DNA from 2 places in the Bacillus paramobilis genome. Region 1 is predicted to be linked to the other one. Evidence: predicted binding sites of a transcription regulator. Region 1 holds the regulator's gene; the other holds the start of a gene.
The links. Region 1 encodes Rex, which represses fermentation and respiration genes when NADH is low (regulators of the CRP and FNR family bind a similar motif). Its sites were predicted from a motif close to TTGTGAAATATTTCACAA; they were not measured.
Positions count from the first base shown of each region.

Region 2: adhE (bifunctional acetaldehyde-CoA/alcohol dehydrogenase) is a predicted target of Rex. The motif match lies at 13,312-13,329, and genes of this name have one in related genera.

Region 1 is NZ_CP151108.1:5,015,624-5,030,610, forward strand. It holds gene AABL52_RS25525 (ATP-binding protein) at 1-1,159, opposite strand, end outside; gene AABL52_RS25530 (response regulator transcription factor) at 1,143-1,844, opposite strand; gene AABL52_RS25535 (NCS2 family permease) at 1,989-3,314, opposite strand; purine riboswitch at 3,443-3,544, opposite strand; gene guaA (glutamine-hydrolyzing GMP synthase) at 3,698-5,236, opposite strand; purine riboswitch at 5,402-5,503, opposite strand; gene groL (chaperonin GroEL) at 5,643-7,277, opposite strand; gene groES (co-chaperone GroES) at 7,316-7,600, opposite strand; gene AABL52_RS25555 (CPBP family intramembrane glutamic endopeptidase) at 8,003-8,752, shown strand; gene AABL52_RS25560 (YdiK family protein) at 8,749-8,940, shown strand; gene AABL52_RS25565 (redox-sensing transcriptional repressor Rex) at 8,970-9,599, opposite strand; gene AABL52_RS25570 (ABC-F family ATP-binding cassette domain-containing protein) at 9,787-11,721, shown strand; gene tsaD (tRNA (adenosine(37)-N6)-threonylcarbamoyltransferase complex transferase subunit TsaD) at 12,142-13,158, opposite strand; gene rimI (ribosomal protein S18-alanine N-acetyltransferase) at 13,158-13,601, opposite strand; gene tsaB (tRNA (adenosine(37)-N6)-threonylcarbamoyltransferase complex dimerization subunit type 1 TsaB) at 13,615-14,307, opposite strand; gene tsaE (tRNA (adenosine(37)-N6)-threonylcarbamoyltransferase complex ATPase subunit type 1 TsaE) at 14,288-14,761, opposite strand; tRNA gene AABL52_RS25595 (tRNA-Asp) at 14,936-14,987, opposite strand, start outside.
Region 2 is NZ_CP151108.1:1,077,271-1,092,257, reverse strand. It holds gene AABL52_RS05675 (S8 family serine peptidase) at 1-74, shown strand, start outside; T-box leader at 295-523, shown strand; T-box leader at 574-801, shown strand; gene AABL52_RS05670 (aromatic amino acid hydroxylase) at 965-2,719, shown strand; gene AABL52_RS05665 (4a-hydroxytetrahydrobiopterin dehydratase) at 2,700-3,014, shown strand; gene AABL52_RS05660 (VOC family protein) at 3,030-3,887, opposite strand; gene AABL52_RS05655 (DoxX family protein) at 3,909-4,313, opposite strand; gene AABL52_RS05650 (helix-turn-helix domain-containing protein) at 4,470-5,015, shown strand; gene AABL52_RS05645 (MaoC/PaaZ C-terminal domain-containing protein) at 5,049-5,426, opposite strand; gene AABL52_RS05640 (GNAT family N-acetyltransferase) at 5,524-5,982, opposite strand; gene AABL52_RS05635 (GNAT family N-acetyltransferase) at 6,039-6,545, opposite strand; gene AABL52_RS05630 (ankyrin repeat domain-containing protein) at 6,854-7,249, opposite strand; gene AABL52_RS05625 (ABC transporter ATP-binding protein) at 7,216-8,034, opposite strand; gene AABL52_RS05620 (FecCD family ABC transporter permease) at 8,021-9,049, opposite strand; gene AABL52_RS05615 (ABC transporter substrate-binding protein) at 9,055-10,002, opposite strand; gene AABL52_RS05610 (YrhC family protein) at 10,160-10,387, opposite strand; gene adhE (bifunctional acetaldehyde-CoA/alcohol dehydrogenase) at 10,514-13,117, opposite strand; gene AABL52_RS05600 (bifunctional cystathionine gamma-lyase/homocysteine desulfhydrase) at 13,377-14,510, opposite strand; gene AABL52_RS05595 (O-acetylserine dependent cystathionine beta-synthase) at 14,514-14,987, opposite strand, start outside.

The DNA.
Region 1 (14,987 bases):
CATAGGCACGTTCCTCAGGAAACTTCTTAACAAACGTAAGTCCATGCTCTTCTGCTTGCGGTACTAACTCTTCTATTAATTGCTCTAATAACTCATTTATACAAACCTCTTGTTTTTCTAATATAACTTGCTCATTTGTTAACTTCGTATACTCAAATAAATCTTCTATTAAATTCTTTAGCTGCTCCGACTTTGCAAAAGCAATTCTCGTGTATTCATCATGTTGGTCTTTATTTTCATATTTAGAATCTCGAAGTAATCGCAAGTAACCCATAATAGAAGTCAGTGGTGTACGTAAATCGTGAGATACATTCGTAATAAGCTCGTTCTTTTGCTTCTCTAATTTACGTTCCTTTTCTATATTATTCATAAGCTCTTCTGCCATATTATTAATATTCTCAGTTAAAGACGCAATCTCATCTTCACCTTTTTTCTCAATACGGTACGCTAAGTTTCCTTTTTCTATTTCCTTTACACCTTGTGCCATCGCTTCAATTTGCTTCATCTTTCTCTTTGTTATATAGAAGAAAGAGAAAATGAATACGAGTACACCTATGAAAAATGGAAACGGCCCTTCTTGCGTATCATATATTACTTCACCTTCTGGAATCCCACTAACAAACATGTATAAATTCTTATCTTCTATTGTAATAGGTGCAAAAGCTATAAATTCTTTTCTCGTACTTTCAAATTCTTTTCTACCATTCATATAATTAATCGCAAACGATGATGCATTACGAATTGTATTATGCAAATCAATTTGCTCTTCTTGTGCCTGCTTTGTTTTATATAAAACTTTACCACTCTCGTCAGTAACTAATACTTTTAAAGCTCTAGAGTCTCGTTCTAAATTTTGATTCTCTATTTCAATCATACTTGAGATAGCTTCTAATTTATTTTCATGAACTGAACTATTCGCCACACTTTGAGCTTGTTGGTTAATTTGTTCCATCCCATTCCGATAATCGATCGTCGCCTCTCGATTCGCATTCTCAAAAAACGGCGCTGCTGCCTTCGCTGACAAAAGCCCTAATAACGCACAAGCAGTAAATGCAGTAATAAGTTGAATTCGTATACTCCGTTTCACACTCTTCACTATCTTTCCAATTAATTCTCGAATTTTCCTCACATAAGTAAATGGATTAAATATCTTTTTCAATCTTATACCCCACTCCCCATACTGTTTTTATATATATTGGCTTCCTTGGATTCTCTTCAATCTTTTCACGCACTTTCCGAATATGAACCATTACCGTGTTATCCGACTGGAAAGACCTTTCGTTCCAAACCTTTTCATAAATTTGTTCCGCGCTAAAGACCATACCCGGATTACGAGCCAGTAATTCTAAAATAGAAAACTCCCTTGGGGTCAGTTTCACTTCTTCTCCATCCACAATGACTTTATGGGTTGAGATGTTTATTTTCATCTCTCCAATTTCTAACTCGTCCTCATTTTGAATAGAAAAACCATTCATCTTCATATAACGACGTAACTGAGATTTAATTCTTGCAATTAACTCTAACGGATTAAATGGTTTCGTTACGTAATCATCTGCACCTGTTGTTAACCCTAAAATTTTATCCATATCTTGCGTTTTCGCAGAAAGCATAATAATTGGCATTTCTTTCGATTCTCTTACTTTCATACACATATGAATACCGTCTACTTTCGGCATCATAATATCTAATACGACGAGATGTACTTCATTTTTTTCTAGTAAACGTAATCCTTCTTCTCCGTCCCCTGCTTGCAATACTTTATATCCTTCATTCTTTAAATAGATTGTAATAAGATTTCTAATTTCTTTTTCATCATCTACGACAAGTATTGTTTCGTTTGCCACAATATCTCCCCCATCACTTTTTTAATCCCTAACTTCTATTATAGGAAAACTTCTGAAGAAAAACGCTCGGAAATCCTTAAGATTTTCTGAAGACGCAAAAAAGGTCTAGACTCCCCTTAAGTCTAGACCTTTCAAAAACCCCTTTTATTTACGAACGTAGATGAAATATAGTACGAATAAAACTCCCATAACATACATAATTGGATGAATCTCTTTACGACGACCGCTTACTACCATTGTAATTGGATAGAAGATAAACCCAATTGCAATCCCTGTCGCAATACTATACGTAAGTGGCATTGAAATGATTGTAAAGAATGCTGGTACTGCAATCTCGAATTTCTTCCAATCAATTTCACCTAAAGATGAAACCATTAAGATTCCTACAATAATTAAAGCTGGTGCCGTTACAGCTGGTGTTACAACACTTAATAACGGCGAGAAGAATAGTGCCAGCAAGAAGAATCCTGCTGTTACAACTGCTGTAAATCCAGAACGTCCACCCGCTGCTACCCCTGCAGAAGATTCAATGTAAGACGTTGTTGTTGATGTACCTAGGATCGCACCGATTACAGTTGCAATCGCATCTGCAAATAACGCTTTTCCTGCACGTGGTAATTTATTGTTTTTCATTAATCCAGCTTGATTCGCAACCGCTACAAGTGTACCTGCTGTATCAAAGAAATCGATAAAGAAGAACGTTATAATAACAATTACCATTTGAACAGTGAAAATATCTCCAAAGTGCGTTAACGCCACACCGAACGTCGGTTCTAGGCTCGGTATTGCTCCCACTACAGCTTTCGGAGTATCGATCAATCCTGTTGCTACTCCTAAGATCGCTGTAAGAATCATACCGTAGAACACTGCACCATTAACTTTCTTAATCATGAAGATGATTGTCGTAACAACCCCGAAGATTGCTAGTAACGTTGTGCCCTTTGTTAAATCCCCCAATCCAACAAGAACAGCATCATTTTTCACGATAATTCCGGCATTTTGGAATCCAAGGAATGCAATGAACAATCCGATACCTGCCGCTACTGCAAACTTTAACTCCGATGGAATTGCATTAATGATTTTTTCACGAATACCTGAAGCTGTAAGAATAATAAAGATAATACCTGACATTAATGTTCCAGCAATTGCTGTTTGCCACGGAATACCCATCGTTAACACTGCCGTATAAGCAAAGAACGCGTTAATTCCCATACCCGGTGCCAAAGCAATCGGATACTTCGCGAAGATCCCCATAATTAACGAACCAATCGCCGCTGCTAATGCTGTAGCAACGAATACTGCACCTGGATCCATTCCTGTACCTGCCGGTAACCCTTTAACATTTCCAAGTGACAGCGTAGCAGGATTGACAAATAGTACATAAGCCATAGATAAAAATGTCGTTAAACCCGCTATGAACTCTGTTTTATAATTTGTTCCGAGTTCATCAAACTGAAAATAGCGTTTCATCTTACGTTTCCCCCGTTATATGATTACTCGCCGTAATCTGCCTAGCCCTCTTTTATCTATTAAAAATAAAAAAGGCTTCCATTGCATATACATGGAAGCGTTCTATGAATAAAGATAAGATTCCCCTCACCTTTATAAAAACGCCTCGTAGTCAAGCCATTTACGGTAGCTAGGTAGAAACTTTCGGGCCATATCCCCGATATTATACGACGGCATAATATTCACTTTTCGTTTGAATTACATACTCATATTAACTCTTGAAAGTATTTTTGTCAATTTAAAAACGAACATTTTTATAAACTTTTATATTTTCGTTCGTATTATACTTGGAAATAAAAAAAGATCCATCTATGCATGAGCGATAGATGGATCTTTTTATAATACTATTCCCACTCAATAGTTGCTGGTGGCTTACTCGTTACATCATACACGATACGGTTAACGTGTTTTACTTCGTTTACGATACGTACAGAGATTTTCTCTAATACGTCCCAAGGGATACGTGCCCAGTCAGCTGTCATACCGTCGATAGATGTTACTGCACGGATACCTACTGTGTAATCGTAAGTACGCTCATCACCCATAACACCTACGCTACGCATACCAGGAAGGGCAGTGAAGTATTGCCAAATTTCACGGTCTAAGCCCGCTTTAATAATTTCTTCACGTAAAATCGCATCAGATTCACGAACAATTTCTAATTTCTCTTCTGTGATTTCACCTAATACACGAATACCAAGACCAGGACCTGGGAATGGTTGACGCCATACGATTTCATCAGGAATTCCTAGTTCTGATCCTAATACACGTACTTCATCTTTAAATAACGTGTTTAAAGGCTCAATTAATTTGAACTGCATGTCTTCTGGAAGTCCACCAACGTTATGGTGAGATTTAATTGTTTGTGCAGTTGCTGTACCACTTTCAACGATGTCTGTGTAAAGTGTACCTTGTGCTAGGAAGTCCATACCTTGTAATTTAGAAGCTTCATCATCAAATACGTAAATGAATTCATTACCGATGATTTTACGTTTTTGTTCTGGATCTTCTACACCTTTTAACTTGTTCATGAAACGTTCTTGTGCATCCACTTTAATAACGTTCATGTGGAAGCCTTCGCTGAATGTTTTCATAACGCCTTCTGCTTCACCTTTACGAAGTAAGCCGTGGTCAACGAAAATACATGTTAATTGGTCGCCGATTGCTTTATGAATTAACACTGCTACAACAGAAGAGTCTACACCGCCGCTAAGTGCGCATAGTACTTTTTTGTCTCCAACAGTTTCACGAATTTTCTCTAATTCTACTTCGATAAAGTTCTCCATGTTCCATCCTTCAGAACAACCACATGCGCCGAATACGAAGTTTTTAATTAAATCGTTACCGTGCTCAGAGTGACGTACTTCTGGGTGGAATTGTACACCGTATAAGTTTTGCTCTTCATTGCTCATACCAGCAATTGGACAAGACTCACTTGTTGCGTCTACTACGAATCCTTCAGGTAAACCAGTTACTAAGTCACCATGACTCATCCATACAACCTGCTCTTCTGGAAGGTTCGTATATAATTTTGATTCGTTCTCTACTTTAAGAACAGCTTTTCCATACTCACGGTGGTTTGCACGTTCTACTTTACCACCGAAGTGTTGTGTCATAAGCTGCATACCGTAACAAATACCGAAGATCGGTAATCCTAGTTCAAAGATTTTTTCATCACAATGTAATGCGCCTTCACCGTATACACTATTTGGTCCACCAGAGAAGATAATCCCTTTTGGATTCATTGCTTTAATTTCTTCTGCAGTAATTGTATGTGGATGAAGTTCACTGTATACACCGAACTCACGAATTCGACGTGCTATTAACTGATTGTACTGACTCCCAAAATCTAAAACGATAATTGTATCATGCTGCTTCTTCAAAATAATCACCCCAACGTTAGTTCTCGTATATAAATATTTTCACCAATTTGGCAAAAAGCATTACTAATATAATAAAAAAAGCCAGTCCTCCGCCTCTAGTCTCATAACAAAGAAAAGGCAGGGGTCTGGCTTTATAAAGAAAGATAGTCTTCCGCTCTTTATAAATATAAGACGCACTGCCTTCATAGTCAGGTTGTTTACGGTAACCCGGTAGAGACTCTCAAACCATATCATCGAGGATATATGAAGGATTGTTTTATATTATCTTCCTAGATTCTAACAATGAAGTATCGATATGGTCAAGAGAGAAAGCGACAAAATTCTACAGAAATTCATTTCCTTTTCTAAAAAACATAAAAAAACATCCATTTCTATATAGAAATGGATGTTTTTCGAGCAAACGGAATTACATCATTCCGCCCATACCGCCCATGCCCATGCCGCCCATGTCAGGCATTGCTGGTGCATTTGGTTCTGGTTTGTCAGCTACTACAGCTTCAGTTGTTAAGAACATAGCTGCAACAGATGCTGCGTTTTGAAGTGCAGAGCGAGTTACTTTAGCTGGATCTACGATACCAGTTTCAAGCATGTTAACCCATTCGCCAGTAGCTGCGTTGAAACCAACGCCTACTTTTTCGCCTTTTAGACGCTCTACAACTACAGATCCTTCTAGACCAGCGTTGATTGCGATTTGACGAACTGGCTCTTCTAGTGCGCGAAGTACGATGTTGATACCTGTTGCTTCATCGCCTTCAGCTACGATAGAAGCTACTTTCGTGTATACGTTCATAAGTGAAGTACCACCACCTGCAACGATACCTTCTTCTACTGCTGCACGAGTTGAGTTAAGTGCATCTTCAATGCGAAGTTTGCGCTCTTTTAACTCAGTTTCAGTTGCTGCACCTACTTTAATTACTGCTACGCCACCTGCAAGTTTTGCAAGACGCTCTTGTAATTTTTCACGATCGAATTCAGAAGTAGTTTCTTCTAATTGCGCGCGGATTTGACCGATGCGAGCTTCGATTTGTTGTGAATTTCCGATACCTTCAACTACAGTTGTGTTTTCTTTCGTTACAACAACTTTACCAGCGCGTCCTAAAGATTCAATTGTAGCAGATTTTAAATCACGACCTAATTCTTCAGTGATTACTTCGCCACCAGTTAAGATTGCGATATCTTCTAGCATTGCTTTACGACGGTCACCAAATCCAGGAGCTTTAACAGCTACTACATTGAATGTACCACGAAGTTTGTTCACTACTAATGTAGCTAAAGCTTCGCCTTCTACGTCTTCAGCGATGATAAGAAGTGGTTTACCTTGTTGTACCACTTGCTCTAATACTGGTAAGATTTCTTGGATGTTAGAAATCTTCTTATCAGTAATTAAGATGTATGGGTTATCAAGAACTGCTTCCATTTTGTCAGAATCAGTAATCATGTAAGGAGATGCATATCCACGATCAAATTGCATACCTTCTACTACGTCTAATTCTGTTGTAAATCCTTTAGATTCTTCTAAAGTAATAACGCCGTCGTTACCAACGCGCTCCATTGCTTCAGCGATTAATTGACCTACTTCTTCGTCAGCTGCAGAAATAGCAGCTACTTGTGCGATAGAAGATTTACCTTCAATTGGTTTAGAAATCTCTTTTAATTCTGCAATTGCAGCAGTAACAGCTTTTTCGATACCTTTACGAAGACCCATTGGGTTCGCACCAGCTGTTACGTTTTTAAGACCTTCACGAATCATAGCTTGTGCTAATACAGTTGCAGTTGTTGTTCCGTCACCAGCTACATCATTTGTTTTGCTAGCAACTTCTGCTACTAATTTTGCACCCATGTTTTCGAATGCATCTTCTAATTCGATTTCTTTTGCGATTGTTACACCGTCATTTGTAATAAGTGGTGAACCGAATTTTTTCTCAAGTACAACGTTACGACCTTTTGGTCCAAGCGTTACTTTTACTGCGTTTGCAAGAGTGTCGACACCGCGAAGCATCGAACGACGTGCTTCTTCACTAAATTTAATATCTTTTGCCATAATAATTGACCCCCTTGGATTTTTTAAGATTTATATAATTAACCGATAACTGCTAAAATGTCACTTTCACGTAAAATCAAGTAGTCAGTACCTTCGTATTTCACTTCAGTACCTGCATATTTTGAGAAGATGATAAGATCACCTGCTGCTACCTCTAAAGCAACACGCTCACCATTTTCAAGCACTCGACCAGTACCTACTGCAATAACTTTACCCTCTTGTGGTTTTTCTTTTGCAGTGTCTGGTAATACAATACCACTTGCTGTTTTTTCTTCTGCTTGAACAAGCTCAATTACAACGCGATCACCTAATGGCTTTAGCATGAACAATAACCTCCTCATTTTGTTATGTAAATTTTATTTATTAGCACTCAAGTCACCCGAGTGCTAACACACTTATAATAATAAATAATCTCAATTTCTTTTGCAAGTAAAAAAATCATAATTTTTTCGCAAATTCAGCTATACACTTTTTCTATATAGAGTCCCTCTTCTTCTACCTTTACTATATGAATCGTTGTTTCCACTACTCGTATGTTACAATATGAAAGGACACCCTAAGTTGTTTTCGCTATACACACAACTTTCTCCTGTCTTCTATTATAATTTCAAATACGGATTTACGAAAAAAACATAATTTAAGCGAGGTTTATATCGTAGGTAGCATATTTACATGTTATCCTACCTTATCTCATACACTAGAGTTAGAAAGGATGGTTAAACCATTTGAAAAAACAATATTGGTGGATTATCGTTACATACATTTTAATGCAGTTATCATCCATTGCTGGATTACCACTTCTGCTGAAAACTGGACTTTATGATAACAGGGGCTTTACTAGAGAAGAGAAATTTCAACTCATAACTGGCCACTGGGCAATCATTAGCTTCTTTATTGCATTATGTATCGTACTTTGGTTACTTAGAACAGATATTCGCGACAGACGTTTAGATACAACGCGTTCTACTATTCCAGCTACGATTGGTTGGATTTTTATCGGCTTCTTCTTAGCATTTTTCTCGCAAAGTATTGCCGGCATGATAGAAATGCGTTTATTAGGAATTAAACCTGGATCAGAAAATACAGCGAGACTTATGGATATTGCTAGGACGACACCTTGGTTCCTTATCGTCATATCTATAATAGGACCTATCTTGGAAGAAATCGTATTTAGAAAAATTTTATTTGGTACACTTTATAAGAAGTTTAACTTCTTTATTGCTGCTATCATTAGTTCTCTCGTATTCGCAGCAATTCATTTTGATTTTACTCACCTATTGGTATACACTTCTATGGGGCTCGTATTCGCCTTTTTATATGTAAAAACGAAGCGTATTATCGTCCCTATCGCAGCTCATGTTGCTATGAATACATTAGTTGCAGTTGCTCAAGTTTTAATGAGCAATGAACAAATTCAAGAAATGATTAAAGAAGCTGAAAAAATGCAAGGCTTTATCGGAGGATTTTTAGTATGAGAAACTCACCATTGTTCATGGCTGCATTGTACTTCCTTCTAGGGTGTATCTTTACACGCTTCGCCATTACGAACGTAACAGATACAATCTGGAATATGTGGACAATACTATTTGCAGTTATGGCAACAATTGATTTTAATTTGGCACTTCGCCTTATCTTAGTTAAATTCACAAAGAAAAAACAATAATAAAACGCAGAGGTCGCTTCCTCTGCGTTTTATTGTGGATAATTCTTTAAAAAGTAAACAAGTGTTTGTAACTCTACCGCTAAATCAATATGATGAATTCTTATATTGTCTGACACATTTAAGCGTGCTGGTGTGAAATTTAAAATACCATGCACATTCGTTTCTGCCAATCTATCTGCTACAGGTTGTGCTACTGTAGCGGGTACTGTTAATATTGCCACTTGTATATCAGTTGATAAACGTTCTTCTAATTCATCTAAATGATATACAGGAATGCCCCCGATTTCTGTTCCGACTTTCTCTTCACTAACGTCAAACGCCATTTCAATTTTTGTATTATTGTTTTTCGTGAAATTATAATGTAAGAAAGCGGTCCCTAAATTACCTACTCCAATAAGTGCTACACGTGTTATATCATCTTGGTCGAGTGTTTCACGGAAAAATGATAATAAATAATTTACGTTATATCCATAACCTTTTTTCCCTAACGCTCCAAAATATGAGAAATCTCTTCGAATCGTTGCGGAATCAACCTTTACCGCTTCACTCAATTCGGCTGATGAAACACGTTGCTTACCAGAAAGAGATAAGTTTTGGATAAATCGATAGTATAGAGGCAATCGTTTGGCAGTGGCCTGTGGAATTTTTTGCTGATCCATATAACCTCTCCTCTCTTCCTATCTTTATTCATATACTTGAATCAAATACAGAAGTTTAGCACTCATGAATTTCCCTGTATAATAAAGAGAAGAAGTATTCTCTCTTTATTTTAAACTATACACTATTTTTAGTATGATTGAGAAATATAAACATGGCAAAGTTAAGAAATTATTTGAGGTGAAAACATTGATTTTATTACAAGTAAACGCGCTTTCGAAATTATACGGTGCAGAAACGATTCTTGCAAACATAAAATTGGAAGTTCAAACGAAAGATCGTATCGCATTAGTCGGACGAAATGGAGCCGGTAAATCTACGTTATTAAAAATAATAGCTGGTGAGCTATCTCATGATGGCGGCGAAATTATAAAACCAAAAGATGTCTCAATCGGGTACTTAGCTCAAAATACCGGGTTAGAAACGTCTTTAACAATTTGGGATGAAATGTTAACCGTCTTTACACACCTGCAGCAAATGGAGACAAAGCTTCGAAGGCTAGAGCAAGAAATGGGCAAAGAAGAAAACTTTTCAAACGAGGCTACATATGAAAGATTATTAGCTGACTATGACCAATTACAATTAAATTATAAAGATCAAGGTGGCTATCAGTACGAAGCAGATATTCGTTCAATTTTAAGTGGGCTTGGCTTCCCAGTTGAAACGCACCAGACGACGATTTCTACATTAAGCGGTGGACAAAAAACACGCTTAGCTCTCGGTAAATTATTATTAACGAAACCGGACCTACTTATTTTGGACGAGCCTACAAACCATTTAGACATCGAAACATTAACATGGCTTGAACAATATTTACAAGGCTATCCTGGCGCAATACTAATCGTTTCCCATGACCGTTATTTCTTAGATAAACTCGTTACACAAGTATATGAAATTTCGAATAAAGAAAGCAGACGATTTGTTGGTAACTACAGTAAATATTTAGACTTAAAATCAGCGCTATACGAGCAAGAAATGAAACGTTATGAAAAACAACAAGATGAAATCGCTAAGCTTGAGGACTTCGTTCAAAAAAATATAGCACGTGCATCGACGACAAAACGTGCCCAAAGCCGTCGTAAACAATTAGACCGAATGGAATTATTAACAAGACCATTAGGTGATTCTAAGTCAGCTTCCTTCCACTTCGATATCGAAAAACAAAGTGGAAATGATGTTTTACAAGTAAAGGATGCAACTATCGGCTATGATGAGGATCCAATTATTGAACATGTAACAATGCGCTTAACTCGCGGGGATAGTGTTGCTTTAGTTGGTCCAAACGGAATCGGGAAATCGACATTATTAAAATCACTTGTGAATAAGTTGCCACTATTACATGGTGATGTTTCTTTCGGATCCAACGTCTCGGTTGGTTATTATGATCAAGAACAAGCAAACTTAACATCTTCTAAGCGAGTTTTAAATGAGTTATGGGATGAATATCCACTGCAGCCTGAAAAAGAAATTCGTACGATATTAGGTAACTTCTTATTCACAGGGGATGATGTACTAAAACCAGTATCTTCTCTTAGTGGTGGACAAAAAGCTCGATTAGCTCTTGCAAAACTTATGATGCAAAAATCGAATTTATTAATTCTTGATGAACCTACGAACCATCTTGATTTAAATAGTAAAGAGATTTTGGAGAATGCTTTAATTGATTATCCAGGCACCCTTCTATTTGTCTCACATGACCGCTACTTTATTAATCGTGTAACGACGACCGTTGTTGAGTTATCAACAGAAGGTGCACAGGAATATTTAGGTGACTACGATTACTACGTTGAAAAGAAAAATGAAATGATTGAACGCGCAGCATTTGAACAACAAGAACAGCAAGAAAACCAAGCACCTGTTCAAAAAACTGTAGCTCAAGAAAAATTAAATTATCTCGAAGAAAAAGAGCGTAAACAATTAGAACGTCAACGCACCCGAAAAATTGAGGAGCTAGAACAAAACATTGTAGAATTTGAAGAAGAAATTGCTACGTTAGAAGATCAACTTTGCTTACCAGAAATATATGCAGATTATGAAAAGGCTAGTGAAATTACAACGAAAAAGCAAACACTACAAGAGCAACTTGATGCATGTATGGCAGAATGGGAAGAATTGCATTTATAAGAGTATGAATAAGAAGGATGTCTCATAAGTCAGGATTTTTGACTATGCGACATCCTTTTTGTCTTCCAGTTGGGATGAACGTCATATTGTATAAACAATTCGACACGACATATCGATTTACCGACAAAGTTTGACATTGTTAATCACTCCTATCATAAGAGCGTATTTCAAAATGTTTTTTAGAGATATCTTCTTGTTATTTATTTCCCGAAAAAGAATACATGTAAAGGTCAGACTTCATCTGATTTATCCACAAGTTTATACACATATCCACCTTTGTAAAATAAACTCCAAAATAACTTTTCCACATTATCCACAATTGGCAAAAAAGTTATCAACATTTTATATACACAGTAAAACCCACATTATCAACAGATAATATGGGTTTTATCCACAAGCTGTGGTTAATTTTGTGTATAACTATGCTTCAATATCTAATCCTGGATTTGCATTTAAAGCTAATGTAGCACGTTTTCCTTGTTCATATGCAATTGTACCTGCCGCTGCAATCATGGCTGCATTATCTGTGCATAAAGATAGCGGAGGAATAAGTAGCTCAATATTTTCTTTTTGTGCAAATTCTTCTTCTAAACGTGCACGAAGTCCTTTATTAGCAGCTACTCCACCAGCTAGCAGCAGTTGCTTTACGTTATACGCTTCTGCTGCACGGGATGCTTTCGTTACAAGTACATCTATTACACTCGCTTGGAAACTTGCTGCTAAATCTTCTGGTGCAATTTCTATCCCGCGTTGTTTTGCGTTATGCACAGTGTTGATAACTGCTGATTTCAATCCACTAAAACTGAAATCATACGAATCAGGTTCTAGCCATGCACGAGGCAAATCGATTGTTGGTTCTCCTTCATGTGCAAGGCGATCAATATGAGGACCACCTGGATATGGCATAGATAACGTACGAGCTACTTTATCATATGCCTCTCCAGCTGCATCATCTCTTGTTTCACCAATCACTTCGAATGAACCATGTTCTTTCATATAAACAAGCTCTGTATGCCCACCAGATACAACAAGTGATAGTAGTGGAAATTGAACTTCTTTTACTAAACGATTCGCATAAATATGACCAGCGATATGATGAACACCAACTAGAGGAATATCATGTGCAAAAGCTACTGCTTTCGCTGCATTTACTCCTATTAAAAGCGCTCCTACTAAACCAGGTCCTTCTGTTACAGCAATTGCATCAATATCATCAAATGTGATATTTGCTTCTTTTAAAGCTTCTTCTAACACAACTGTAATTTCTTCTACATGATGACGGGATGCAATCTCTGGTACAACTCCGCCGAAACGTTTATGACTTTCAATTTGTGATGCAACGACATTCGCAATAATTTCCGTTCCATTTTTAACAACTGCTACTGCTGTTTCATCACAACTTGTTTCAATACCAAGTATAATCGTATTTTTTTCCATTATATATTCACCCACATTACGAGACCATCTTCCTGATTGTCTGCATAGTATCGTTTACGAATTCCACCATTTTGAAATCCGTATTTTCTGTATAACTGTTTTGCTACTTCATTTGATACACGTACTTCAAGTGTCATCGTTTTTACCCCTAAATCTTTCGCTTCGGAAATAACTTCTTTCAATAAAGCATCCCCTAGCTTTTGACCTCTGTATTCTGGCAAAATAGCTATATTTGTTATATGTGATTCATCAATAATTATCCACAATCCACAATACCCAATTACACGACCATCTTTTTCTAGCACAACATAATGTGCATGTTCATTCGTCGTTAACTCACGGTGAAAGGCATCTGCAGTCCAAGGAGTTGAAAAAGACGCTTCTTCAATAGCTACAATTTGAGCGATATCCTCGAGTTCCATCTTTCTAAATATCATATCCATCTTCTGCAGACTCCTACTTGTTTTGACTTTCTAACCACTTTGTTTCAGCTTCAGCTAAACGAAGATAACTAGGAACAAATGAATGTACATCTTGTTCCTCTTTTTGTAATCCTAAAAACGCCAGCTCACTTGGTCTTGGGTTATTTTTAGTAAAAGGAGCAAATACAGCTTGATCGCCTAAATGTTCTATTATTGTTTCTTTGTGCAGTTTAACATCGTTACCAATAAATAAAACCTGCTTGCCTTTATCTTTTAACATTTGCAACCAGTCTACAATAAGGATGATTCGGTCTTCTTCTATAGAAGTTACATTCTCTCCTTCATATGTATATAACCCAGTATAAATTTGTCCACGTCTTCCATCAAATAAAGGACAGATTAATCCATCAAAATTAGCTCCGTTTGCAGCTACTACTTCTAAACTGGATACACCTACAATCGGTATTTGAAGTGACCAAGCTAATGTTTTTGCAGCTGTCACACCTATGCGAACACCTGTATATGATCCAGGTCCAGCAGCTACAACGATTTTAGTTAATTCTTTCGGTTTTACACCACATTCTTTTAACAGTTGCTCTACAGCTGGCATAAGACGTACAGAATGGTTTTTTGTTAAGTTTGTAATGATTTCCCCAATTACGTTTCCTTCCTCAATAAGGGATACACCCATTACGTAATTTGAAGTATCAATTGCTAGTACTTTCATCTTGTAATAGCTCCTCACATAATCTAATATATCGATCTCCAATTGGCTCGAGTACAATTCTTCTTGTATCATCTCCAGCATGGAATAAACTAATTTGTAACTTCTCATTTGGTAAAAATGCTTCTATTAAATGAGCCCATTCTACTACGGTAATTCCTTCACCGTAGAAATACTCATCAAAACCTAAGTCCTCTTCACTTTCTGCTAAGCGATACACGTCCATATGATATAGCGGCAATCTCCCTTTATATTCTTTAATAATATTAAAGGTAGGACTATTTACAACTCTTTTCACTCCAAGACCTTTTGCTAGTCCTTTTGTAAAAGTTGTCTTACCAGCCCCTAGATCTCCTTCTAAAATAATTACATCTTGCGCCTGGGCAAGTCCACCTAGTTTTTCTGATAACCTTTGTGTTTCCTCAGAGGATTTTGTTGTTATTTTATATTTACTCACAGACTTCACCTACTTTACTCACAATGTTCTCTGCTCTTTATTATACAGGTTTTGAATATATAAAAAAGTCCTTAGGAGTTTTCCTAAGGATAGTTTGACTGTCTTTATTAGTTTTTTGTTAAAACAAATAAAAAAATACGAAACAACATGTTTCGTTCTTTTCTTTATATAAAATGGCGGTCCCGACCGGGGTCGAACCGGCGATCTCCTGCGTGACAGGCAGGCA
Region 2 (14,987 bases), 1.3 Mb from region 1:
ATACAATTCATATTGTTGCAACAGATGCAGCTGGAAATACAACTAATTTAAATGTTGATTTAGAAGTGAAATAAAGTGAAACTTTAATCAGTGGAGATTTCATTCATCCCCACTGATTATTAGCCTTCACCAATCGGGGTTCACGAGTAGTTAGTCTCCCATCTAACTTCTTTACTCCCACCGAATTTTGAGGTAGGAGTTTTACCGCTCATTAACATGGGATAAAAAATTTTTATTGACAATTTTTTTAATATAGTTTTATAATACAAAACATAGTTTAGTTGAACGAATTATATATCGGCTTTGAAGGAATACTAGTAGCGACTTATATCACTGTCTCAGAGAACTGATGGTTGGTGCGAATCAGTACATATACAAGCGTGAATTACAATTCTGGAGCTTCTTTCCCGTAATGCTTTTTATGCACGAAGAGAAAGACGGATCTTTCCGTTATCGTAAAGTGAGTGGTAAACAATTAGTTGTTTACAAATAGGGTGGTACCGCGATTTTTATCGTCCCTATCGGATTTTCCGATAGGGACTTTTTTGCGTCCAACCTCTTACACAATTTCATATATACGCGTTGAAAGAATCGCAGTAGTATCTTATATCCCTGTTACAGAGAGCTAATGGTTGGTGGAAATTAGCACATATATAAGTATGAATTACAATTCTGGAGCTTCTTTTTCGTAGTGCTTTTATGCATGAAGGAAAAGACGGAATTTTTCCGTTATCATTAATTGAGATGTAAGTATATTTTCACTTACAAATAGGGTGGTACCGCGATTCTTTCGCCCCTATCGGATTTTCCGATAGGGGCTTTTTCTATTTCTCACAGAAACAGATGTTAAATAATTCCGAATCTTATGATAAAATTTTATAAGCGCTTACAAAAAATGAAAGGAGGTGATACAAGCTATACGAAATCGATATTCAATTTTATTGAAAAAAAGGAGGATGTCTAAATGACAAAGAAAACAGAAATTCCATCGCATTTAAAACCATTCGTATCCACACAACATTATGATCAATACACACCGGTGAATCACGCTGTGTGGCGTTATATTATGAGACAAAATCATAGCTTCTTAAAAGACGTTGCTCATCCAGCCTATGTGAACGGACTACAATCATCTGGTATTAATATAGATGCAATTCCAAAAGTAGAAGAAATGAATGAGTGTTTAGCACCAAGTGGCTGGGGCGCTGTAACAATTGACGGACTTATTCCCGGCGTAGCATTCTTCGATTTTCAAGGACACGGATTACTACCGATCGCAACAGATATTCGGAAAGTAGAAAATATCGAGTACACACCAGCTCCAGATATCGTACACGAAGCAGCAGGACACGCACCGATTTTACTTGATCCTACATATGCAGAATATGTGAAACGTTTTGGGCAAATTGGTGCAAAAGCTTTCTCTACAAAAGAAGAACATGATGCATTTGAAGCTGTTCGTACATTAACGATAGTAAAAGAAAGCCCTACTTCTACTCCTGATGAAGTTAAGGCTGCTGAAAATGCTGTAATTGAAAAACAAAACTTAGTTTCTGGTTTATCAGAAGCTGAACAAATTTCACGTCTTTTCTGGTGGACAGTAGAATATGGATTGATTGGAAATATAGATGATCCAAAAATATATGGTGCTGGCCTCCTTTCTTCTGTTGGCGAAAGCAAACATTGCTTAACTGACGCTGTAGAAAAGGTTCCATTTTCTATCGAAGCATGTACAGGGACAACTTATGACGTAACAAAAATGCAACCACAACTATTTGTTTGTAAATCCTTTGAAGAATTAACAGATGCGCTTGAAACATTTTCTAAAACGATGGCCTTTAAAACAGGTGGAAAAGAAGGTTTAGAAAAAGCAATTCGCTCCGAGAACTATGCAACAGCTGAGCTAAATAGCGGATTACAAATTACTGGTACATTTAGCGAGACAATTGAAAACGATGCAGGTGAATTAATTTACATGCGAACAAATTCGCCAACGGCATTAGCGCTTCATAATAAACAGTTAGCGAATCATTCTACGTCTGTACACAGTGATGGATTTGGAACACCGATTGGATTACTCACTGAAAATATTGCATTAGAAACTTGTACAGACGAACAACTACAATCATTAGGAATTACAATTGGAACTATCGCTGAGTTTACTTTTGCAAGTGGTATTCATGTAAAAGGAACAGTAACAGATATTGTAAAAAACAATAAGAAAATTGCTCTTATTTCCTTTATCGATTGCACAGTTACTTATAACGCCCGCGTTTTATTTGATGCTTCATGGGGCGCATTTGATATGGCTGTTGGCTCACAAATCACTTCAGTATTCCCAGGTGCCGCAGATGCAGCAGCATTTTTCCCAATGGATGAGGAAGTTCAAGAAATTCCTGCTCCACTTGTACTGAATGAACTTGAACGTATGTATCAAACAGTTCGAGATATTCGAAGTGAGAGGATCTTACACGACGCGCATATCGATCAATTAGTAGCAATTCAAGAGGTATTAAATAAATTTTATGCGAAAGAATGGTTGCTGCGCCTTGAAGTATTAGAGTTACTTTTAGAGCATAACAAAGGGCATGAAACATCGGCAACATTACTACATCAACTTTCTACTTTCACAACTGACGAAGCTGTAATACGCCTTATTAACAATGGTCTTGCGTTACTTCCAATAAAGGATGTGAAAAATGATGCTAAGATTAACTGAAGAAGAAGTTCAAGAGGAATTATTGAAGGTAGATAAATGGATGGTAAAAGATGAGAAATGGATTGAACGAAAATATATGTTTTCCGACTACTTAAAAGGAGTCGAATTTGTCTCTGAAGCCGCCAAACTATCAGAAGAACATAATCACCATCCATTTATCCTTATCCAGTATAAAGCAGTCATTATTACTTTGTCATCTTGGAATGCAAAAGGTTTAACGAAACTAGATTTTGAGCTTGCAAAGCAATTTGATGAACTATTTTTACAAAACGAAAAAGCAATTATAAGAAAGTAAAAAAGAGAAGCCTTTTTAGGCTTCTCCTTTCATTTTGAAATGAATACAATGTCCAAATGGGTCCTCAACTTGTAATATTCCATCTTTGTACGTAGCAATCTTGCCAATATTTTTTAAGCTTTCACATACTTGCTCTTTTTGTTTTTCATCCGCTAGTACAATTGTGAAATATTTCAAGCCAACAGAATTTGGCATTTGCGGTGGTATTCCTTCACCTTGCCACGTATTTAAACCGATATGGTGATGATAGCCACCTGCCGATACGAACAACGCGCCATTACGAGCTGGGATTGTTACTTCAAAACCAAGACCATCCACATAGAAACGTTTTGCTTCTTCTAAATCAGCTACATGGAAATGAACATGCCCCATCACAGTACCCGCTGGAAAACCATTCCACGCACTTCCTTGTTGTAATAACTCTTCACCAGCTAACGGATTGCTAACAAATGGTAGTTCCCCATTCTCATCACGCCAAACTTCTTTTTGGCGATCATGATAAATTTCAATCCCGTTTCCATCTGGATCAGCTAAATAAAGGGCCTCACTAAAGTAATGATCGGCTCCGCCATGCAGTGGATATACCATTTCTACAAGGTGACGAAGAATATTCGCTAAATCCTGTCTACTTGGTAATAAAATTGCATAATGATATAACCCTGTTCTCCCTCTTTGCTTTGGTAGAGCTTCTTTCTTTTCTTCAATGATAAGGAGTGGTTCGTTATTTTCATTCCCAAATGTAACGACCATTTCATCTTCTTTTAGTACTTTCATGCTTAGTACTTCTGTATAAAACTCTAGTGATTTCTTTATATTTGATACATATAAATGAACAACATCAAGTGTTGTGTCGGGATGAAGTTGAAAACTCATCTTGTTAGCCCCCCATTTCATTTAGTTTTTCTTTGACATTTTCTCTTTTAAGAAATTATCTACAAAACCTTCTGCTTTCGCAACAAATAAGTACGCACCCATTGCTAACAATGCAAGCTCTAATTCGAAGCCAGGATTTTTTCCATCTCCTAATAAACCAGCTGACCATTTTACTTTCACAATTGCTCCAACCATAACAAGTGCAAATAATAATCCAATATATCTTACTCCTAAACCTAGAATTAACAATATACCACCAACTACTTCCGCTGTTGCTACGCCGTATGCAAGTCCTCCTGGTAAACCAATGCTTGTAAACCACCCTGCAATATTGTCAATCCCCGATTGGAATTTTGTTAAACCGTGCATAAAGAACGTTACCCCTAACACGATACGAATAATTAAGTTACCGATATGTTGATTCATTTCATTCTCTCCTTTATAGTTTTCTTATACAAAACTTTTATTTACATTACAAAACATACACTACTTTTTTTTATTCGTCAATTCATTTTCACTGGGAAAATATATATTTTTTTTGCTATGATACAAATAGTTGTTTACAAAAAGGAGCTTGATTTTATGAATATTGGTTCTGCAATACGTGAAATTCGTCAACGTAGAGGCATAACAATCGCACAAATTTGTGAGGGAACAGGTCTTTCTAAAGGATTTATGAGTCAGGTCGAAAATAATAAAACTTCACCATCTATCTCAACTTTAGAAACGATCTCCAATTTTTTAAACGTTCCTCTTCCCTATTTATTGTTAGAACAAAAAGATCGGTTGAAAGTTGTCAAAAAGGTAGAGCGTAAATATAGTGTATACGGAAAAGATGAACAAAGAATTGAACATGTTGCAGAGCAAGGTGGCCTCCGCCTAAATCTCGTAGAAATTCCTGCTGGGTTTCCAAAAGAAAACTCACCAAATGCCCATGAGGGGGAAGAGTGTCACCTCGTATTACGCGGAAAACTAGAAGTTCAACACGGAGAAGATATTGCAATTGTAGAAGAAGGTGATTCTTTCTCTTGGAATGCATGTGTTCCTCATATCGTGCGTAATATAGGAGAAGAAACGGCATTATTACTCATCTCTAGTCATGCAGAAAATCGAAAACGTGTTTATTAAATAAAAAAGAAGCCTGTAAATTAGGCTTCTTTTTTATCCCCTTATAACTCCATAGCTTGTCCCAACTAGTACAGTCTTTTCGTGTTGATTGCGATAAACCGACTCGATTGAAACCTTTTTGTATCCTTCCATCTGTTCAACATTTGTTAAAGTCAATTCACAAGTGATCGTATCCCCTGTAAAAACCGGTCTAATAAACTCACTTACTAATTCTCTTGCTATGTAATGTAATTCTTCGCCTACTTTCGTTCCAATACTAGCAGTCAATAAACCATGAACCATTAAACGTCCATTTTCATCATATTCCATATGATGCCTACCTTTATCTCCTGTAATATTTGCAAATTCAAAAACCTCTTCCTCAGTAAATCTTCTTTCGTATTTAAATACATCCCCAACTTTTATACTCATTTTTATCCCCCTAATAATAAACAGAATTTTCTTTTATTTTATCATAAAATGCGTCTTAGTTCAGTTTATATTATTAGAATATCGAGCCTTTTTCTCTTTATCGATGCCCATCTTTTTTTGCTATTTGATACCCATAATACGCACATGTTCCATTGCTCGATAGCTCTCTCACCTCAAAACCACAACTTCTATAAAAATCAAAATTACTCGCGGATGTATGTGCAAACCAGTCGCCATGTGGTAGCTTTTGCAAACAAAGAGCGACAAGTTTCTTGCCTAACCCCTTCCCTCTATATTCATATTTCACAACTAAATTTACTATGTTCGCGACCATGATTCCATCAGAAATGACCCTAACCATTGCAACCATCTCTTCTTCATCCCAAATTGTGAACGCCCATGTTGAATTTTCAAATGCTAGCGTGAATTTTTCAATTTGCCAGGAAGGGATATCATCATTGCTCCAACCGGCATCTTCGAATAAAGTTTTAATTGCATATGCAGGTACACCATTCGTTCCCTCACGAATAATAAGTCCATTATGATAAATGTACATGTAATCCCCCCTTTATTTTTATATACCATTCTTCAAAAGATGCAATTAACCTTTTTTCATCCAATGCGCCTAATGGAATAAACGAGAACATCCATCCCATGAAATGAAGTTGTTTTCTCATAACTAAGTCCTGTTTTTCTAGCAACAAAGATGGAGGCGGGGTGATCCGGATTAATAAGAGAAATTAATTTATTCATTCGTAACGCTTGGAAGCCATAATCTCGAAATGCTGCCGCTGCTTCTTTCGCATACCCTTTTCCCCAATATTTAGGTAATAACCAATAACCAATTTCAATTTCCTCTTTTCCATCTATTTGCTGCTTAACTAATCCTGCATGACCAATTCGTATTCCCGTTTCCTTTTCAATCAATACAAATAAACCGAGACCGTTTTTATAGCTAGGAATCACCCACTCCTCCAAACTTTTTTTACATTGCATATATGTTTTTAACGTCCCATTTCCAATATAGCGCATTACCTTCTCATTTCCCCATAGCGAAGCGTAGAACTGTAAATCATCCATTGTATATTTACGAATTTGTAAACGATCTGTATGAAACATCTCTGCACTCCTTCCCACTCGTTTGTACTTAACTACACGACCATGTTTTGAATATATACTAAATGTTACTGTCTATTATAAAGGAACCAACAATAAAATACAGAATATTCAATCCCAGAAGAATTAAAAAAGGCAGTAGACAAATATTGTCTACTGCATCCATATCATAACTAGCATAAAGAAAACTACAATTGAGGGGGGTGTAGGATTTTCAAATATACTAGATACTTATCCCGTTCTAACGGGCGGTAAACTTTTCAATTATATGAAAGTGAAAAGTTTACCGCACATAAGAACCTTTGCGGTCATTAGGAGAGCACCGTTAAGTACTCAAATACACGCTGTGCTTTTTCTCCACCCATTCGTGCATGTTGAAGCAGAGAAATACCATGTGGACCCGATGCACGCAATGCCTCTGGTTGTGCTACTAAAATAGCTTGTACAACTTCTAATTCCCCAAGCATAGCGGCCGCGAAAATATCCATTCGAGCACCCTTTTCTAGTAAATAGAGAGCAATATCCTTACGACCTACATGTGCCGCTGCTCCTAATGCACTTTCCCAATCTGATCCGCCCCAATTGTAAGAGGCATGAAGTAAGCTTGGCGATTCAGCCAACAGTTCTTGTACTTTTTCTAAATCTCCGTGAGCTACCATAACAAATTCCCTTACTAACTCAGTGGTAATACGTTCTTCTGTTCGCATCGCGCCTCTCTCCTTTTAGAAATTCTTTTCGGTGTAAAAAATGGCTTGTCGCTTCCTTGAAAAATATCTACCTCGATGCCGAACACACGTTGAAACATTTCATGACATAACACTTCTTCTGGTATACCGTCATACTGAAGCTGCCCTTGCTTTAATACAAGTAAACGATCGCTATATTGAGCCGCTTGGTTAATATCATGTAAAACCATTACAATTGTCATGCCAAACTCCTCGTTTAATCGTTTCACAAGTTCCATTACTTCCAATTGGTGAACGATATCCAAAAAAGTTGTTGGCTCATCTAATAATAAAACATTTGTACGCTGTGCTAGCGTCATTGCAATCCAGGCACGTTGTCTTTCTCCTCCTGATAAAGATTGTAAAAGATGATATTCATACCCTTCAAGATTTGTAACAGACAATGCCCAATCAACAATTTCTTCATCTTCTTTATTTAAGCGACTGCTCCATGATTTATGAGGGCCTCTTCCAAATTCGATTAATTCTTTCACTGTTAAATCTAATTGATGATCATGCATTTGTGGTAACATCGCTAATTGCTTCGCTACATCGGCACTTTTCATCGTATGAATATTTTTTCCATCTAGAATGATATCCCCTTCGCTTTGTTTAAGTAGTCTTGCCACTAAACGAAGCAAAGTAGATTTCCCAGATCCATTCGGCCCAATTAAACTAACGACCTCTCCAGCTTTAATATGTACATTCATATTTTGCATTTGAAATCTTTCAGAGTGTGCGTAAAACACTTTGTTAACGGAAATCACTTCGTTTTCCTCCTCTATGAATTAAATATAAGAAGAACGGACCGCCTAAGAAGGATAATAAAATACCAACAGGCAATTCAATTGGATCGAACCAACTTCGAGCTATCGCATCCGCGAAAACAAGTAATATCCCTCCGCCAAGACATGATAATGGCAATAAATATTTATAATCATTTCCAACTAATAAACGTAACATATGTGGTACGACAAGACCGACAAATCCAATAAGACCAGAAACACTAACCGCAATTCCAGCTAATAATGTACTTACGACTATTAAATAAAACCGGCTTCTCTCCACGTTATGACCTAATAATTTCGCCATTTCATCTCCAAGCATTAATACTCGAATATGTTTAATACCAAAGAAGGCTAATATAATAGCGAATATTGCATAATAAATAATCATGTTTAAATGTGCCCAACTTACACCACCAATGCCACCTGCTAACCATGGCAACACGGATTGTACTTTATCACTATGTAATAACATTAACGCTGACGTGGCTGCACCAATTAATGCATTGATTGACACACCTACTAAGACAATCCTTGAAGGTGGTGCCCCCTTTTGCCATGATAAAGCATAAATGACCATCGCCGTTATGAAAGCTCCTAAAAACGCTCCGAGCGGTAAAAAAGCCATATGCTGAGGGAATAAAATCATAATTACAATTGCTACAAGGCCTGCTCCAGATGAAACCCCAATTATACCAGGGTCTGCAAGAGGGTTTCTCATAACCCCTTGTAGCAGGGCACCAGATGCTGCTAAACACGTTCCTACTATAAATCCAACTAGCACTCTCGGTATACGAAGGTCCCATACAATTCGATGAACCGTCGAACCTTCATCTTGTATCCCTGTTAGAATATCTCGTAATGAAAAGGATAAACTTCCTGCGAAAAGGCCGTAAAAAAGACCTAAAATCGTTAATACTACTAAGGTAACTGCTATTATCCATCTTTTTTTCGCAAAAGGATGTTCCTTTTCCCTTACCACTTCACTACTTTCCATACGTATCATTTCCTTACATCTTGTATACTTTTATACATAAAGTCCATCGCTTCTGTAACTTTTGTTCCAGGATTTGATCCAAATAAGTCTGGTGGCAAAATCACTACACGATTTTGTTTTACTGCATCTAAATTTTTCCACGCTTCATTTTTCATCATTTCGCCTTCAAATGCTTTTTTAACGCTATTTGGATCTCCATGTGTAATTAAATAAATCACATCTGGATTTGCCTCAATAATACGTTCTACACTTAGCTGCGCATATTGCGGATATTCCTTCATTTCCGGAAAATCAGCTGCAATATTTTTCCCGCCTGTTTTTTCTAAAATATCACCTGATAAAGATGTTGGTAATGCTGCTAAATACGTACCTGGTGCCCCATACACTAGCAATGCTTTTACATCGCTTTTTTTCTCATATGTCTTCATTTGATTATTAATTTTTTGGTTAAGTTCTTTTGCTTTATCTTCTTTCTTCATAATCGTTCCGTATAGTTCAATATTCTTTTGAATATCTAGTACAGAATTTGCAGAAGAAATCATTACTTTCGTTCCTTGTCTTTCCACCGTTGGAACATTCTTTTGAAACCCATTATTAGCAATAAGTACATCCGGCTTTAAGCTAGCAATTTGCTCAAAATTCGGCTGATGCGCATTCCCAATTACTTGTACTTTCTTTATATCCTCTGGAAGCGTTATTTTTGCATCCGGACGACCTACTATTTTTCCGCCTAACGCATGAATAATATTCATGTCTCCCATACTTAATGTTGCAAAACTCTCTGGCACTTTATCGAATGTTACCTTTCTTCCTGACAGGTCGGTAACTTCGATTTTCTCTTTTCCTTTTTCTGTTTTTGTTGCAGATGCTTTTTCGTTTTCCTTTGCATTGCAACCTATTAACAAGAAAAAAATAGATAAAATCGCTGTGAATAGCGTAATAGATTTTTTCATTCTTCCACCTCTAACTGATAATGATAATCATTAACTACTATTCTACTTTAATTGATAAGGATTATCATTGTCAATATAAAACGCATACATTTTCTAGAAAAAACACAAAGCGTTACAAAAAAGATTCCTTCTTTTTGTAACGCTCTATTTATCAATATTATTCACATTCGTTTCCCTCTAACTCGTCTCGCATCACTTTCACACGCTGGAAGAAAAAGAAGGATAAACTTAAAAATATAACGATGCTCCCCATCATAACAAAAGATTGTATTGCTTCTTTTGCTCCACTCGGAATCAACAAGCCAACCATTAACAATGTACTTACAGCGAGAAGGATTTGTCCGAACCGAGTATAATCTGCTATTTTTTCTTGTAATTCTTTCATCATATTCTCACTCCTCCATTTCACTGTATCATATTCTATTACACTTAAAGACAAGTAAATACAGACATTCTGGGAGATGTTTTCCAAAAGAAAAAGAGCCGCTTTATTGCGACTCTTTCATAAGCATTACTCTCCTTTATATGCTTCCATATAAATTTCTTTCAGCTCTGAAATAAGAGGTAATTTTGGATTAGCTGTTGTACATTGATCTTCAAAAGCTCTTTCTGCTAATAATCCAACAACCTCTTCAAACTGGTCCTTAGCAACTCCTTGTCCCGCAATACTCATATTAATATTTAAACTTTTTCCAAGTTCAATAATTGCTTGGACGAGTGATTCCACACCTTCTACTGTTGAGTTCGCTGGAAGACCGAGCATTCTCGCAATATGTGCATAGCGTTCATCAGCTACGAAGTGCTCATATTTTGGGAACAATGCGTGTTTTCTTGGCTTAATAGCATTATAGCGAACTACGTGCGGCATAAGAATTGCATTCGCACGCCCATGCGGAATATGAAATTCTGGTCCAATTTTATGTGCTAAACTGTGGTTAATACCTAGGAAAGCATTTGCAAATGCCATCCCTGCGATTGCAGAAGCATTATGCATTTTTTCTCGTGCTTCTTCATCATTTCCATCTTTAAATGCTCTTGGTAAATATTTGAATACGAGATCAATGGCCTTTAATGCTAATCCATCTGTATAGTCATTTGCTAGAACAGACACATACGCCTCGATTGCATGCGTTAATACGTCCATACCGGTGTCTGCTGTTACATGTGGCGGTACTGTCATTACAAACTGTGGATCAACAATTGCTACATCTGGCGTTAATTCATAATCTGCGAGTGGATACTTTATATTATTTTTCTTATCTGTAATAACCGCGAATGGTGTCACTTCTGATCCTGTTCCTGATGTTGTTGGAATGGCAACAAACTGTGCCTTACTTCCTAATTTCGGATATTTACATGTACGTTTTCTTATATCTAAAAACTTCTGTTTAATTCCATAGAATGTTGTTTCTGGGTGCTCATAGAAAAGCCACATCCCTTTCGCTGCATCCATCGCTGAACCACCACCAAGTGCAATAATTACATCTGGCTTAAAACTTCTCATCATTTCCGCACCTTTAAAGACAGTTTCATCTGATGGATCTGGCTCGACCTCAAAGAAAACTTCAACTTTTACATCATTTGCATGTTTACGTAAATAATGCGTAACCGTATCTACATATCCGTGCTCAACCATTCCTGGATCCGTTACAATAAATGCACGTGAAATGTTAGGCATATTTGCTAAATATGCTGTCGCATGTTTTTCAAAATAAATTTTTGGTGGTAATTTGAACCACTGCATATTCTTTTTTCTATTTGCCAACCTTTTTATATTTAATAAATGCGTCGCTGTTACGTTTTGAGAAACTGAGTTTTTCCCATACGAACCGCAACCAAGCGTAAGTGATGGAATAAATCCATTATATATGTCACCGATTCCACCTTGTGATGAAGGGGCGTTTACAATAAGACGGCAAGCTTTCATACGTAATCCAAACTGCTTTTGTACTTCTTTATTTGTAGAATGAATAACTGCTGAATGTCCTAAACCACCAAGGTCTAACATGTCTTCGCAATATGTAAGTCCCTCTTCTTGTGAATTTGCTTTTACACAAGCTAATACTGGACTCAGTTTCTCACGAGATAGTGGATATGCTGCTCCGATACCTTGTATTTCAGCTACAAGCATTTTTGTATTTTCAGGCACAGTAATTCCAACTAATGCGGCAATGTACTGTGCTGATTTCCCTACAATATCACTATTTACTGCACATGTATTTTCATTAATAACAAGCTTTTCTAATTTTCTTCTCTCTTCTTCTGTTACAAAGTAACAATTGTTTGCAATCATTTCTGTTTTCACATCATCATAAATTTCCTTGTCTACAATGATTGCTTGTTCTGATGCACAAATCATACCGTTATCAAATGTTTTTGATAAAATTAAATCATTAACAGCCCGTTTTATATGCGCTGATTTCTCTATATAGCATGGTACATTACCAGGACCTACACCTAGCGCTGGTTTTCCAGTAGAATAAGCTGATTTCACCATACCTGCTCCTCCAGTTGCCAAAACAAGCGCAACACCTTCATGGTTCATTAATTGTTTCGTAGCTTCTACAGAAGGTTTTTCAATCCACTGAATACAATGTTTTGGTGCACCCGCCTTCACCGCTGCATCATATACTGTTTTCGCCGCTGCAATGGAACAGTTTTGTGCTGAAGGATGAAATGCGAAAATAATTGGATTTCTCGTTTTTATCGCGATTAATGCTTTAAACATTGTTGTCGACGTTGGATTCGTTACTGGCGTTACCCCAGCTACTACACCGACAGGTTCTGCAATTTCTATTATTTCTTCATGAGGATCTTCGTGAATAATCCCTACTGTTTTATCTTTCTTTATGCTATGCCAAATATATTCAGTAGCAAAAATATTTTTAATACATTTATCTTCATATACACCACGACCCGTTTCTTCAACAGCCAACTTGGCAAGCGGCATATGTTGATCAACACCTGCTAATGCCATTTCATGAACAATGTTGTCAATTTGCTCTTGTGTAAAACTTTCTAATGCTTGTAAGGCCTTTTGACCGTTATTCACTAACGTATCAATCATCTCTTTTACTTCCTGCATTTCATTTACAACTTTCTCTTTGACTACCATGTAAATTCCTCCTATTCTGCTATCGTGGACTAAATAAGACCCTATAGGTCATAATAAGTCCCGATTAGCGCAAAAAAATAGAGTTGCTTTCCTACATGAACCTCATTGTTTGTGAATAATTTCACAAGATTGTTCGTGAGTAACATTTCATGAACTTAATATACATGAAATTATTTCGTTTGTGTATGTCTATTTTGTGAAATATTTCACAAAATAATATAATAAAAATGCACTGCTCTATATTAGCAGTGCATTTTTATTATGCTAGCGCTTGTGCTAAATCTTCAATTAAATCTTCACCGTCTTCAATACCGACAGAAATACGAATTAATGTATCTGTAATTCCTAATTCTTTGCGGCGATCTGCTGGGATTGATGCATGTGTCATTTGAGATGGGATAGAAATTAAACTTTCTACTGCTCCTAAACTTTCAGCAAGTGTAAAGTATTGTAATTTCTCTAGTACTTTATTTAATGTTTCTTCACTATCTACATCAAATGAGATAATAGCACCAAATCCATTTGCTTGTTCTGTTGCTAATTCATGGTTTTGATGTGAGGCAAGACCTGGATAATATACTTTATTTACTTTTGGATGGTTATTTAAAAACTCAGCAATTGCACGTGAATTCGTTTCATGCTCTTCCATTCGAATTCCTAATGTTTTTAAACCACGAAGTAGTAAGAAGCTATCTTGCGGGCCAAGGATGCCTCCTGTTGAGTTTTGTACAAAGTGAAGGTCTTCTGCTAATTGCGGGCTATTTACAACTACTAGGCCTGCAACTACGTCACTATGACCTCCTAAATATTTCGTTGCACTATGAAGTACAATGTCTGCTCCTAAAGAAATCGGCGACTGCCAATATGGCGTCATGAATGTGTTATCGATAATTGTTAATAAATCTTTCTCTTTAGCAAGAGTAGATATTTTCTTAATATCAGTAATTTTCAGTAATGGATTCGTTGGTGTTTCCACATAAATCGCTTTCGTGTTTGGACGAATTGCTTCTACAACTTCCTCTAGATTTGTTGTATCTACAAATGTATGCTCAATACCGAAGCGATTTAATACTTTCGTGATAACGCGGTACGTTCCACCATACACATCATCTGTTAAAATAACGTGGTCACCTTTTGAGAACAACATAATTGTAGCTGTAATAGCAGCCATTCCTGAACCAAATGCAAAACCAGCATGACCGTTTTCTAATACAGCAATCATTTCTTCTAAAGCTGCACGTGTTGGGTTCCCTGTACGTGAATATTCATATCCTTGATGCTTACCAACTGCTTCTTGTTTGTACGTACTTGTTTGATAAATCGGTACATTTACAGATCCAGTTGAAGGTTCTCCTATGCGAATACCATGAATTAACTTTGTCTTTGCTCTCATTTTTTATTCCCATCCTTTGTATATGTCTTTACTTAAATAGCGCTCACTACTATCAGGAAAAATCGTTACAATGTTTGTACCTGGCGCCGCTTTCTCTGCTTCCAGTAAACTTGCATGAAATGCTGCTCCTGACGAGCTCCCAACAAGCAGTCCTTCTTTTTGGGCTAATTCCTTCACTCGTAAAAATGCATTTCGATCAGAAATTGTATGAATTTCATCAAAATAAGATGTTTTCAAAAATGGTGGGATGAATTCAAGGCCAATCCCTTCGGTTTCATGCGAACCAGCTTTACCACCATTTAAAATGGACCCTTCTGGTTCCACAATAACCGTTTTTATATCTACATTTTTTTCTTTCAAATAAGATGCAGTCCCCATGAATGTACCACCAGTTCCTGCTCCAGCAACAAATATGTTAATCTCTCCGTTCAGTGCATCCCAAAGTTCAGGACCTAATGTTTTGAAATAAGCACGTGG